Regions from separate parts of the Aestuariicoccus sp. MJ-SS9 genome, predicted to be linked through region 2. Evidence: riboswitches for the same ligand, from Rfam matches in the RefSeq annotation. Region 2 holds a riboswitch; the other holds the start of a gene.
What was found. A riboswitch is a leader RNA that binds a small molecule or an ion and turns the genes downstream of it on or off. The one in region 2 is predicted to bind cobalamin.
Positions count from the first base shown of each region.

Region 1: it holds a riboswitch for cobalamin, as region 2 does, so the genes downstream of both, RXV88_RS20720 (TonB-dependent receptor plug domain-containing protein) here and RXV88_RS13835 (hypothetical protein) in region 2, are expected to answer to the same signal.

Region 1 covers NZ_JAWHTD010000052.1:14,347-20,901, reverse strand. Annotated here, with positions in the region: gene RXV88_RS20730 (iron ABC transporter permease) at 1-952, opposite strand, end outside; gene RXV88_RS20725 (ABC transporter substrate-binding protein) at 949-1,767, opposite strand; gene RXV88_RS20720 (TonB-dependent receptor plug domain-containing protein) at 1,754-3,691, opposite strand; cobalamin riboswitch at 3,830-4,029, opposite strand; gene RXV88_RS20715 (LysR family transcriptional regulator) at 4,109-5,068, opposite strand; gene RXV88_RS20710 (ABC transporter permease) at 5,153-6,022, shown strand; gene RXV88_RS20705 (ABC transporter permease) at 6,026-6,555, shown strand, end outside.
Region 2 covers NZ_JAWHTD010000020.1:162-6,716, reverse strand. Annotated here, with positions in the region: gene RXV88_RS13845 (5-guanidino-2-oxopentanoate decarboxylase) at 1-322, shown strand, start outside; gene RXV88_RS13840 (valine--tRNA ligase) at 332-3,472, opposite strand; cobalamin riboswitch at 3,630-3,843, shown strand; gene RXV88_RS13835 (hypothetical protein) at 3,935-4,204, shown strand; gene RXV88_RS13830 (DUF1127 domain-containing protein) at 4,937-5,155, opposite strand; gene RXV88_RS13825 (Mrp/NBP35 family ATP-binding protein) at 5,400-6,464, shown strand; partial or broken gene RXV88_RS13820 (transposase) at 6,477-6,555, opposite strand, start outside.

The DNA of each region.
Region 1 (6,555 bases), on a different contig from region 2:
TCAAATCGCGCTCGGGCAGGATCAGCCGCACCGCAAGGTCCGCCGCCAGCACCATTGCCGCCCCCCCCAGTGCCGAGGCCCAGAGCAGCCGGTCGGGCCGCGCCCCGCAGGCCCGGCGCAAGAGATGCGGCACCACCAGCCCGACGAACCCGACGGCCCCCGCCACAGCCGTCGCCGCGCCGACCGCCGCCGCCGTTCCGACCAGCAGCCGCAGCCGCAGCCCGCCCAGCGACACACCCATCGCCTGGGCCGCGTCCTCGCCCAGCGTCAGCGCGCTCAGCCCCCGCCCCAGCGTCGCCAGCAGCGCCCAGCCCAGGGCCATGACCGGCAGCGCCAGCGCCACATGCGCCATCGAGCGGTCGGCCACCGACCCCATCATCCAGAACACGATCTCAGAGGCGGCATAGGGGTTGGGCGACAGGTTCAGCAACAGCGAGGTCAGCGCCCCCGCCAGCGCCGACACCGCGATGCCCGCCAGGATCAGCGTCAGCGATGCGCCGCGCGGACCCGCCAGCACCAGAATCAGCCCGACCGCGCCGCAGGCAAAGACCAGCGCCATCAGCGGCAGCGCCAGCGCAAAGGCGGCCGCAAGGCCGGTCTGCAGCGCGATCACCGCGCCGAGGGCGGCCGCACCCGACACGCCGATCAGCCCCGGCTCGGCCAGCGGGTTGCGCAGATAGCCCTGCATCGCCGCGCCGGACAGGCCCAGCGATGCGCCCACCATCGCCGCGAGCAGGGCGCGCGGCAGGCGGATGTCCTGCATCACCATCTGATAGAGCGGGTCGCCTTTCCCCATGAGCCCGGCCAGCGCCGCGCCGGGCGCGATGGCGGCATGACCCACCACCAGCGAGGCCGCAAAAAGCGTCAGCACCAGCGCGCCCAGCCCCGCCGCCAAGGCCGCGCCGCTGCGAGGAGCGGCCGCAAGGGCGCGAGGAGCGGCCCGCGCGCTCATTCAGCCCACTCCAGCCGCAGCGCGCGCATCGCCGCCACCGCATCCAGCAGCGCCGGCGTCTCGCAGGTCCAGTCCGCGCCGCCCTCGACCACCCGCAGCTTGCCGCTCTCGCGCAGAACCGGGTGCTGCAAAAGCTCCGTGGCCCGCGCGTGCCCGCCATAAGGCCGCCCGATCAGCACCAGGTCGGGATCGGCCAGCACCAGCTCTTCCAGCGGCAGCGCGCCGCCGAAAGGCAGGCCGCGCTCGGCGGCGATGTTCTCCATCCCGGCGGCGGCCAGGATGTCGCCGGGCAGGGTGTCGCGCCCGGCGGTGTTTCCCAGCGCATAATAAAGCGCCACGCGCGGCGAGGGCCCTTCGCCCCGGCGCAGCTCGGCCAGCCGCGCGTCAAAAGCCTCGACGATCTGCCGCGCCCGCGCCTCGCGCTCCAGCAGCGCACCCATGCGCAGGATGTTGGCGCGCGCCTCTTCCAGCGTGTTCACCGGGGCGAAAATCTCGACCCCGAGCCCCAGCCGCTGCAGCATCTCGACCGTGGCGCGGGTGGTGTAGCTGCCCGCCAGCACCAGGTCGGGGTCCAGCAGCACCACCGCCTCTGCGCTGCCGTCGGTCACCGGCACCTCCGCCGCCGCCTCGGCCATGGCCGAGGAACGCGGATCGCGCGCCAGCGGCGTCACCGACACCAGCCGGTCGGGGGCCAGCAGCAGCGCCAGCTGATCGGTGCACAGGTTCAGCGACACCACCCGCTGCGGTGCCGCCATGGCCGCCGCGCCCGCAAAGAAGAGCGCGGCCACCAGCGATATGAACCTAGAAGGACGCACGGACCCCGAAATACGCAGCCCGCCCCGACTGGCCGTAGCCCGGAACGGTCTGGTAATCCTCGTCCAGCAGGTTCTCGAGGCGCAGATAGGCCTGCGCCTCGTCGGTCAGATCGTAGGTGAAGGTGGTGTTGATCAGGCCGTAATCCACCAGCCCGCCTTCGCGGTCGGCCTCGTAAAGCCCGGTCACCGTGACACCCGCGCGCTGGCCCAGATCCGCCGACAGCGACAGCGCCAGCGTGTGGCGCGGCACGGTCGTGGTCCAGCTCGAGCTGTCCAGCGTCACGTCGGCATCGCTTTCGGTCAGCGTATAGCTGCCGTCGAGCCGCACGCCCTGGCCCAGCGTCAGACCGCCCGCCAGCTCCAGCCCCTTGCGCGTCGCGGTGCCCGACCGCTGGGTATAGGCGAAGGTGGTGAAGCTGTAGTCGATGATGTCCTCGGCCTCGATATAAAAGGCGGTGGCGCGCAGATAGGCGTCCTCGCCCCAGCGCTTTTCGATCCCCAGATCGAAGGATTTCGAGGTCTCGGGCTCCAGGTCCGGATTGCCCGCGAAGGCCGCGAAAAGCTCGTAATTCGAGGGCGCGCGATACCCCGTCGCCGCATTGGCGCGCAGGATCAGGTCGGGCTGCACCCGCCACACGGCGCTGAGCCGTCCGGTGGTGTAGCCGCCGTATTCCGAATGGTCGTCGTGACGCAGCGCCAGGCTCAGGTCGATGTCGCCGGAGGGCGCGTAGGTCAGCTCGCCGAAGACCGAATTCACATCCGTCTCATGCTCTTGCGCCGACCCGTAGGGCCCGAATGAGCTGGCCCCGGCGATGTCGTCTTCGTAGCGTTCGACGGTGCGCTGCAGGCCCAGAACCGCGCGCGTACCGGCGTTCAGATCAAAGCCCGCCTGATAGCTCAGCTCGGTCCGCCGGCCGGTATACTGGAACTCGAACGGGTAGGGCGTTCCGATATAGGCGCCGTCGGCCACGCCGCTGAAGGTGTCCACGCTGGTGCCGCTCAGCACCCTGTCCGACACGAAGGCCGAGGCCGCCAGCGTGTGATCCACCGCGCCGGTGGTGAACGAAAGCGCCGCGCGCAGGCCGCGCTGGTCGCGCTCGGTCACATCGTCGGGCGTGCCGTCATAGACGTTGCCCGCGCTCGATTCGTCATAGTCGAATTCCGAGGTCTCGGTGAAGGCCGACACCTCCAGCGTGGCTGCGCCGATGTCGTAGCGGCCCGAAAAGCTCAGCCGCCGCGCCTCGAACCCGTCGGCCTCGCCGTTGGTGTCGTTGGGCGCGACCGTCCCGAGGTCGGGCGCATCGGTGTCGCCCGCCGAAAAGCCATCAGTGGCGAGATAGGACAGGGTGACGCTCGTCTCATAGCCCGCGCCGCGCGCCAGCGCGCTGACCGAGGCCCGGCGGGTGTTGAAGCTGCCCACTTCGAACAGCGTGTCGAAGGACACGCCGTCGCGCGCGGCCCGCTTGGTGGTGATGTTGATCGCACCCCCCAGCGCCTCGGACCCGTAGATCGCCGATTGCGCGCCGCGCAGGATCTCGATCCTGCTGATATCCGAGGTCAGCAGCGACCCGAAATCGAAGGCCACCTGGGTGCCCGAAGGGTCCGACACGTCGATCCCGTCCACGCGCACCGCGACGTTGTTCTGGCTGATGCCGCGCAGGCTCAGCCCGGTCACGGCGCCCACGGGGCCGGTGGCGCGCAGGGTGACGCCCGGCTGGCGGGCCAGGAAATCGACCACGCGCACCTCGCCGGTCTCTTCAAGGTCTTCTTCGGTGATCACATCCACCGACACGCCGGTCTGCAGCGTCGTGGTCTCTTCGAGCCCGGCAAAGACGGTGATGGCGTCGAGATCCATCGCCTCTTGTCCAAAGGCGGGCAGGGCGGTTAGCGCAATAGCGGAAACCGAGGTGAGAAAACGGGTCATTGCGATCCTTTCCAGATCGTGGGCACGGGCCGTGCCCGGGGTCTTTGATCTTGTCTTTGGAAAGGCTCGGCCCCTCCGCCAACGGTGAGTTGATGTCACCACGCCGGAGAACCGTCACCGTCCGCGCGCCCCGCGCGTCGGTAGGGTGATCGCTTCGGCAGGTCTCCTGACTTGCGGGTCGCTGCGTGACACGGGCCTTCCCGGGGAATCCCCAGTGGCATGTACCGGTCACGCTCGCCGCCTACAGTTGCGGGGGCAGTCGCGGCTTTCCCGAAACGGGGGACCGCGTTCCCTATTATCCAGGGCTCTCACCCAGGACCGAAGCAATACCGGTCCTACGCCCGCGCGCAGAGTCGCGCAAGCCCGCATTGCGACGCTCGCCGATTTGGCGACGACATGGCGCAGCGGATGGCCCCTTCAGGCCAGGTAGGTGCGTTCGTCCAGAGGGGTCTTTCGGATCGCGCGCATCAGATCGCCGACGAACTTGTCCTCGGCGCGGTTCATGTGCTTGCGCGGGTTCACGATCAGGAAGATGTCGACCGCCGGGGGCGCCTCGTAGGGCGGCAGCCGCCAGAGCAGCCCGCGCTCGACGTCGTTCTGCACCACATGCACCGGGAAGGCGCCGATCCCCATGCCGCACATGACCATGCGCCGCACCTCTTCCAATTGCGAGGACCGCCCGGTCACCTCGCGCGTCAGCCCCCAGTCGTTGCGCAGGATCACGATCTGGCGCAGGGCGTTGTCGATCTCTTCGGTGTCGAAGGCCACGAAGGGGTGATCGCGCAGATCGTCCATCTTCAGGCCCTCGCGGCCGAAGAGGGGATTCGTGCGACCGCAGAAAAAGCCAAAGAATTCGCGGTACATATGCATGTATTCCAGATCCGGAAGCTGGCGGTTGACCAGACAGATGCCGAGGCTGGCCTGGCGTTCGCGGACCTCCTGGATGACGTTGCCGCTGGTCTCGACCCGGATGCTGAAGCGCACCTTGGGATGATGCTGGGCGAAATGGGTCAGCTGGCGGTCGAGCAGCGGGGTGATGACATGGCTGGCCACCAGAATGCGCACGTCGCCCGAAAGCTCGTTCCGCGCCTGCCCCAGGCTGTCGGGCAGTTGCGACACGCCGTGAAAGAGCGCCCCCGCCTCGCTATAAAGCCTGCGCCCCGCCGAGGTCAGCCGAAACTCGCCCTTGCCGCGTTCCACAAGGCGGCAGTCGAGCTCGGTCTCGAGTCGTTTGAGCGCGAGGCTGACCGCGGGCTGGCCGCGCAGCAGCCGGTGGGCGGCGCGGGTGATGCTTTGTTCCTCGGCGATCACCAGGAAGGTGCGCAGCAGGTTCCAGTCGAGCTGGAAGGCGAACTTGTTGTCGGGATCGGTTATCATGATTTCAGTTAATGCAATTCATTCCTCGGATCAATTGGCTTAATTGCCTGGACGCGTGCAATAGTCCCGGCAAGGAGAGATTCTGTGTCAGACACCACCGCCGACCGACGCCCCTGGCTGCTTCTGACGCCCGCGCTGTTGTTCATCACGGTGCTGGTGGTGATCCCGATGGCGTTCATCCTGGTCTATTCGTTCTATGAGAACATCGACCTGGCGGTGGATGTGCCGGCCTTTCAGTTCGGCAATTGGCAAGAGCTGCTGACCGACGGGTATTACCACATGGCGATCTGGAAGACGCTGCGGCTGTCGGTGATCGTGACGGTGCTGGCGGCGGTGATGGGTTATATCCCGGCCTATGTGATCGCGATGACGAAGTACCGGCACAAGTGGCTGCTGCTGTTGCTGCTGATCCTGCCGTTCTGGGTCAGCTTCATCATCCGCACGCTCAGCTGGATCCACATCTTCGGCAATCAGGGCGCTCTGAACGGGCTGCTGACGTGGCTGGGGCTGATCGATATGCCGCTGTCGATGATGTATACCGAATTCACGGTGATCGTGGGGTTCATCCACGTCTTCCTGCCGTACATGATCCTCAACGTCTATGTCAGCCTCGAAGGCATCGACCCCAATCTGGAACCGGCCGCGCGCACGCTGGGCGCGACTCCCTGGCAGGCCTTCCGCGAGGTGACCTTGCCGCTTTCGCTGCCCGGGCTGGCGGCGGGGTCGCTGCTGGTCTTCGTGCTGACGGGCGGCAGCTATGTGACGCCGCTGATCCTTGGGGGGCCGGGCGATTTCATGTTCGGCAACCTGGTCTATGACGCCGTGGTGACCGAGCTGAACTGGCCCATGGGGGCGACGCTGTCGTTCACTCTCTTGGTGCTGCTGGGTTCGGTCGTGCTGATCTACAGCAAGTTCATGGGCATGGACCAGCTGTCCAAGGCCTTTGGGAGGTAGATCATGCGCGTCTGGTCGTTGCTGAAATTCTACACTCTGCTGGTCTACAGCTTCATGTTCGCGCCCATCGTCGTGGTGCTGATCCTGGCGTTCAACTCGTCGCAATTCGGCGGCTTCCCGATCGAGGGCTTTTCGCTGCGCTGGTTCTATGAACTGGCCGAGAACGAGGCGATCATCCGCGCGCTGCGCACCTCGATCGTGCTGGGATTCCTGACCGCCGTCATCGCCACGACGCTGGGGATCCTCGCGTCGCTGGCGCTGGTGCGCTACCAGTTCCGGGGCAAGAACTGGATCACCACCTTCCTGATCTCGCCGGTGCTGGTGCCCGAAACGGTGCTGGCGGTGGGGCTCTTGATCTTTCTGCGCTGGCTGCACATGCCGCGCAGCTTCGCGCTGCTCTTGATCGGCCATTCGATCATCGCGCTGCCCTTCGTCGTGCTGGTGGTGCAGGCCCGGCTGATCGGGATCCGCCGCGATTACGAAGAGGCGGCGATGTCGCTGGGCGCGAGCCCCGTGCAGACGTTTTTCCAGGT
Region 2 (6,555 bases):
ACCCACGGTGGCGATCCTGGGCGATTACGGTTTTCAATACACCGTGCAAGAGCTGGGCACGGCGGTCGAGCTGGGCCTGCCGCTGCCGATCCTGATCTGGGACAACGCCAAGCTGGGCGAGATCGAGGCGGCGATGATCGCCTCGCAGATCGCGCCCAACGCTGTCGTCGCGCGCAACCCCGATTTCCTGGCGCTGGCCCGCGCCTATGGCGCAGGGGCCAAAGAGCCGGAGACGCTGAGCGCCTTGCAGCAGGCGCTGCTGGCGGCATTCGACGCGCCCGGCCCCACGGTGATCCGCATGACCCGGGCGCTGGCCGGATAGGCCGGCGCGTCAGCCGATTTCCAAGAGTCGCGCCAGCGCCTCCTTGAGCTTGCCCTCTTCCTCTTCGCGCGCTTCCAGGTTGGCGCGGGTTTCGGCGACGACGTCCTCGGGCGCGCTTGCGGCGAACTTGGGGTTGCTGAGCCGCCCGCGCAGGCCGCCCAGCTCTTTGCCGAGCTTTTGCAGCGCCTTTTCCAGCCGGTCCTTTTCGGCGTTGACGTCGATGAGGTCGGCCAGCGGCATGCCGAAAGTCGCGCCGCCCACGGGCACGGTGACGCAGCCTTTGGGGAAGGTGTTCACGGTCTCCAGCGTGTCGATCCGCGCGAGCCGCTTGATCAGCGCCTCGTTCTGGGTCCAGGCGGCCTGGCCCGCGGCGTCCATGTCCTTGACCAGCAGCGGCAAGTAGAGCCCGGCGGGCACGTGCATCTGGGCGCGCGCCGAGCGCACGCCTTCGATCAGCCCGATGACCCAGGACATTTCGGCCTCGGCCTCGGCGTCGATCAGGTCGCTGCCGTAGGTCGGCCAGTCGGCATGGACCAGCATTTTGGGCCGGTCGCCCAGCGTGTCCCAAAGCTCTTCGGTGATGAAGGGCATGAAGGGGTGCAGCAGGATCAGGCACTGGTCGATCACCCAGGCCATGGTGGCGCGGGTTTCGGCCACGACGGCGGCGTCGTCCGAGCCGAAGAGCGGTTTCGAAAATTCCACGTACCAGTCGCAGACCTTGCCCCAGACGAAGGCATAAAGCGCGTTGGCGGCGTCGTTGAACCGGTAGCCGGTCAGCGCCTCGTCCACGGTTTCGCGGATGCGCGCGGTCTCGCCGACGATCCAGCGGTTGAGCGGCGCGGTGGTCTGGGGGATGCGGCCGTCCGAACCCACCGCCTCGTTCATCTCGGCGAAGCGGGCGGCGTTCCAGAGCTTGGTGCCGAAGTTGCGGTAGCCCGCGACGCGGTCCTTGGACAATTTCAGGTCCCGGCCCATGGCGGCCATGGCGGCGAGCGTGAAGCGCACCGCATCGGCGCCGTATTCGTCGATCAGTTCCAGCGGGTCGATGACGTTGCCGACGGATTTCGACATCTTGCGGCCCTTCTCGTCGCGCACCAGCGCGTGGACATAGACCGTGTCGAAGGGGCGTTCGCCCACCACCGCGTATTGCATCATCATCATCCGGGCGACCCAGAAAAAGATGATGTCGAAGCCGGTGATGAGGACCGAGGTGGGGAAGTACTTTTTCAGCTCTTCGGTCTCTTCCGGCCAGCCCAGCGTGCCGATGGGCCAGAGGCCGGACGAGAACCAGGTGTCGAGGACGTCCGCATCCTGCCAGACCGGGTAGACCAGCCGGGTCGGATCCTGGGTGGTTTCATATTCGGCGAGGCTTTCGGCCAGACGGTGCACCGCGGCGGCGCGGTCGGCGACCTCGACCACGCGGGCGTGGTTGAGCGGCGTGGGCAGCCCGTCGAGCACGTCGCGGAACTGGCCATGCACGGCGTGGAAATCGGCGGCGCAATGGTGCCGGTCGGTGCCGGTGGTCAGGAACTGGTCCGACAGGAGCCGGCCCATTTCCACGAGGTCGAGCGCGCCGTCGTTCTCGTCGTCGGTGAAATCGTTGGTTTCGATGTCGAAGCCATACCAAACCGGGATCTGATGGCCCCACCAGAGCTGGCGCGAAATGCACCAGGGCTCGATGTTTTCCAGCCAGTGGAAATAGACGCGCTTGTCGCGTTCGGGCAGGATGTCGACGGTGCCATCGCGGACGGCGTCGAGCGCGGGGCCGACGATCTTGTCGGTGTCGACGAACCACTGGTCGGTGAGCATCGGCTCGATCACCACTTTCGAGCGGTCGCCGAAAGGCTGCATGATCGGTTTGGATTCGACGAGGGGCACCTCATCGGTCTCTTGCGAGCCCTCTTCGGCTTTTTTCGCGGGTTTGCCGAGGCGCGGGTCGCCCGTGCGGGTCATCACCGCGAGGCCCTCGGTCGTGATCTCGTCGATGACGCGTTTGCGCGCCTCGAAGCGGTCGAGACCACGCAGGTGGTCGGGGACGAGGTTGAGCGCGTCGGTCTCGGCCTCGGTCAGGGTCCGCTCGCCGCGGGCGACCTCGAGCGCGATGGCGGCGGCCTCGGCATAGGGCACGCCGTCGTCGCGCATGTGGCCCTTGGTGTCCATCAGCCGGTAGCAGGGGATGCCGCCGCGTTTGGCCACCGCGTAGTCGTTGAAATCATGCGCGCCGGTGATCTTGACCGCGCCCGAGCCGAAATCGGGATCGGGGTAGTCGTCGGTGATGATCGGGATCAGGCGGCGGTGTTCCTTGGGGCCCACGGGGATCTCGCAGAGCTGGCCGACGATGGGCGCATAGCGTTCGTCGCCCGGGTGCACCGCCACCGCGCCGTCGCCCAGCATGGTTTCGGGGCGGGTGGTGGCGATCGAGATGTAATCGCGGGTCTCGCGCAGGGTGACGTTGCCGTCCTCGTCCTTTTCCACGTATTCATAGGTGGCCCCGCCCGCGAGCGGGTATTTGAAGTGCCACATGTGGCCCGGCACCTCGATATTCTCGACCTCGAGGTCCGAGATCGCGGTTTCGAAATGCGGATCCCAGTTCACCAGGCGCTTGCCACGATAGATCAGGCCTTTTTCGTACATGTCGACGAAGACCTTGATCACGGCGTCGTGGAAATTGCCCTCTTCGCCCGCGGGCGCGCCGGGGGCGCCGGACATGGTGAAGGCCTCGCGCGACCAGTCGCAGGAGGCGCCGAGGCGCTTCAACTGCCCGATGATGGTGCCACGCGACTTGATCTTCTGCTGCCAGACCCGTTCGAGGAACTTTTCGCGCCCCATCTCGGTGCGCGAGGGTTCCTGGTTGGCGGCCATTTCGCGTTCGGTGACCATCTGCGTGGCGATGCCTGCGTGGTCGGTGCCCGGCTGCCAGAGCGTGTCGAAGCCCTGCATCCGCTTCCAGCGCACCAGGATGTCCTGCAGCGTGTTGTTGAAGGCGTGGCCCATGTGCAGGCTGCCCGTCACGTTGGGCGGCGGGATCATGATGCTGAAGGTCGCTTCGCGGCTGGCGTTGGCCCCGGCGGCGAAGGCGCCTGCGCGGTCCCATGCCTCGTAGATGCGCGTCTCGGCTGTTGTTGCGTCGAAGGTCTTTTCCATGGCCATGGAAGCTGTCCTCTGCCTTTCGGGCGGCCGAAGCGCCGCGCCGGGTGTCCTTTTGCTGTCCGTCTACCCAAAGGGGCGGCGAAGGCCAAGGCCCGGCTTGGCGTATCGCGGCGTCGGAATGCCGGTTTTGGGTCTAGGCGACTCGGGGCGGGGTGACATAGCCTGCGGATCTCAAGGTGCCGTGGCCTGCCACGGAGAATTGGGAAGCCGGTGAAAGTCCGGCACTGCCCCCGCAACGGTGAGGGCGGGAGGCCTGCCGCAAAGGTCACTGGGGATGTCCCCGGGAAGGCGCGGCAGGCAGGGTCAGGTCGCCATCGGCGCGAGGCCCGCCCGCCGCAGTCCGGAAACCAGCCTTGGGTGAGACCGACCGCGTCGCGCAGGGATGCGCGGCGCCCCAAAGGTCCGCGGGGCGCGGATCACGAGGAAAGGGGCATTGCCCATGACCACCCTGAGAGGCCGCGCATGACCGCGCGGCGCATTTTCGACGGTCTGCAGAGCATCGACAGCGCCGAGGCGCAGGATGCCGCGCGGGCTGGGTTCCTGGAATGGGCGCTGAGCCTGCCCTGCGGTGCAGCCCCGGCTGCGGCCGCGGCCGAGGCGCTGGGGCGCATCGGGTGCTGTGCCACGGCCAGCCGCGCGGCGCGGCTTTTCGCGGGTTATCTGGCGCAGGCCTCGGTCTGCGATCCGCGCCGGCCGGCGCGGCGCGGCGGACGGGCGGGCCGGTTGCACTAGGGCCTTTGGGTTCAGACCCGGGACAGACCAGTCGCAGATGCCCCGAGCGCGTGCCGCGCGGCGGAGGATGTGCGTCCGGGTTGTTCCGAAACGCTGGCCGCCACGGCCCTTGACGGGTCACGCATGAAAAAACGGCGACGCACGTGTGCGTGCGCCGCCGTGAAGTCATGCGCTAACCCCAGGGAGGAGGAGAGGGGCGCGCAATCCGTCGTTGGGGCTGCTGCCCCGGAAACCTAGTGCGGTGACGCCCGGGAGGAGGATGGACGCCACCGCAATTCGCGACGGCCCCAGGGAGGAGGAGAGGGGAGCCGCGAAATTTGTTGGGGCCGATGGCCCCGGAAAGGGAGGCGGCGGTGCCCGGGAGGAGGATGGACACCACCGCCGATCACGACTGCCCCAGGGAGGAGGAGAGGGGGCCGCGAAACGTTGGGGCCTGAGCCCCGAATTAGGTGCGGTGACGCCAGGGAGGAGGAGAGGCGCCACCGCGGATCACGACTGCCCCAGGGAGGAGGAGAGGGGGCCGCGAAGTGTTGGGGTCGTGGCCCCGAATTCAGTGCGGTGACACCCGGGAGGAGGATGGGTGCCACCGCTGATCACGACCGCCCCAGGGAGGAGGAGAGGGGCTACCGCGTAATTTGGAACCCGTGGGTTCCGTTTTGCGCCGACCGATGGGAGGAAAGGCCGGTGCGGGTTCGAAAGGGACTATTGGGAGGAGGACCCCTTTCGAATTTCTCAGTCGCCGTAGGCGGCTTGCCACGCGATGCGGTTCAGCATCGACCGGTGCAGGCCCAGATCGGCCAGTTCGCGGTCGCTGAGCGCGATGAGCTCGCTGCGCGTCTGCTTGTAGAGACGGCGGCGCGCCATGCGGTCGCGGAAGGTTTCGATAAGCGCGTCGAGGCGCAGCGAGAAGCCCTTGCCGGCGCGGGTGTTGGTCGTGTTTGCGTATGTCATGTCAGAAGCCTATGAGTTCGTGGTTGGCTTTGTTGAACTCAAGATGGGGCACATGCTGCAGATGCACAATACCGCGCTTCGACAATGCTGCTATGCAGCAAGTGCATAGGAAATTTTGTATGAATTCAGGCAGTTCGCTCAATTTTGAGGCTGTATGAAAACTTTTACATGCTGCTAGGACGCGGCTTCGGGAAATCAATATTCGGGACGCCGCGTGAATTGGCGGAGTGATGGGAGAATGGGCATGACGCAAATCCGGACAGAGGTTCAAGACGCGCTGCGGCGGCTGGCGCTGCCCGACGGCGGCGACCTGATTTCGCGTGACATGATTCGCGCGCTGACCGTCGAGGATGGCAAGGTGCGCTTTGTCATCGAGGCGCCCAGCCCCGAGATCGCCCGTCAGATGGAGCCGCTGCGCCGCGCCGCAGAAGAGATCGTGGGGCAGGTGCCCGGCGTGACGGGCGTCAGCGCGGCGCTGACCGCGCATCAGACCGAAAAGAAGCCGCCGTCGCTCAAGCTGGGGCAGCATCCCCAGGCGCAGGCCGGGCCGATGAAGCCCGCGGGGGTGAAGACGATCCTCGCCATCGGCTCGGGCAAGGGCGGGGTGGGTAAATCCACGGTGTCGTCGAACCTTGCGGTGGCGCTGGCGCGGGCGGGCAAGCGGGTCGGGCTGCTGGACGCCGACATTCACGGACCCAGCCAGCCGCGCATGTTCGGCCTGACCGAGCGCCCGCAGAGCCCCGACGGCAAGACCATCCGCCCGCTGAAGGCGCATGGCGTGACGCTGATGTCGATCGGGCTGATGCTGGCCGAGGACAAGGCGGTGGTCTGGCGCGGCCCGATGCTGATGGGGGCGCTGCAGCAGATGCTGATGCAGGTGGATTGGGGCGAACTGGATGTGCTGCTGGTCGATCTGCCGCCGGGGACGGGGGATGTGCAGCTGTCGCTCTGCCAGAAGTCCGAGGTGGCGGGTGCGATCGTCGTGTCGACGCCGCAGGACGTGGCGCTTTTGGATGCGCGCAAGGCGCTGGATGCCTTCGCCACGCTGCGCACGCCGGTGCTGGGGCTGATCGAGAACATGTCGGTCTTCGTCTGCCCGCATTGCGGCGGCGAGAGCCATATCTTCGGCCATGGCGGCGTGGTGGCCGAGGCCGAACGGCTGGGCCTGCCGGTGCTGGGGCAATTGCCGGTGGACCTGGAGACGCGGCTGGCCGGGGATTCGGGCCGCCCGGTGGCGCTGGGCGACGGGCCGGTGCCCGAGGCCTATGCGCGGCTGGCCGACCGGCTGATTGCGGGCGGCATCGTCTAGAGCGTCGTCTATTTAATCTGCAACATATCCGGCAGCCTTGAAGAGGTTTCTGCACTCGTTTGGCGGGAAGAGATCGCAGGTTTGGACGACG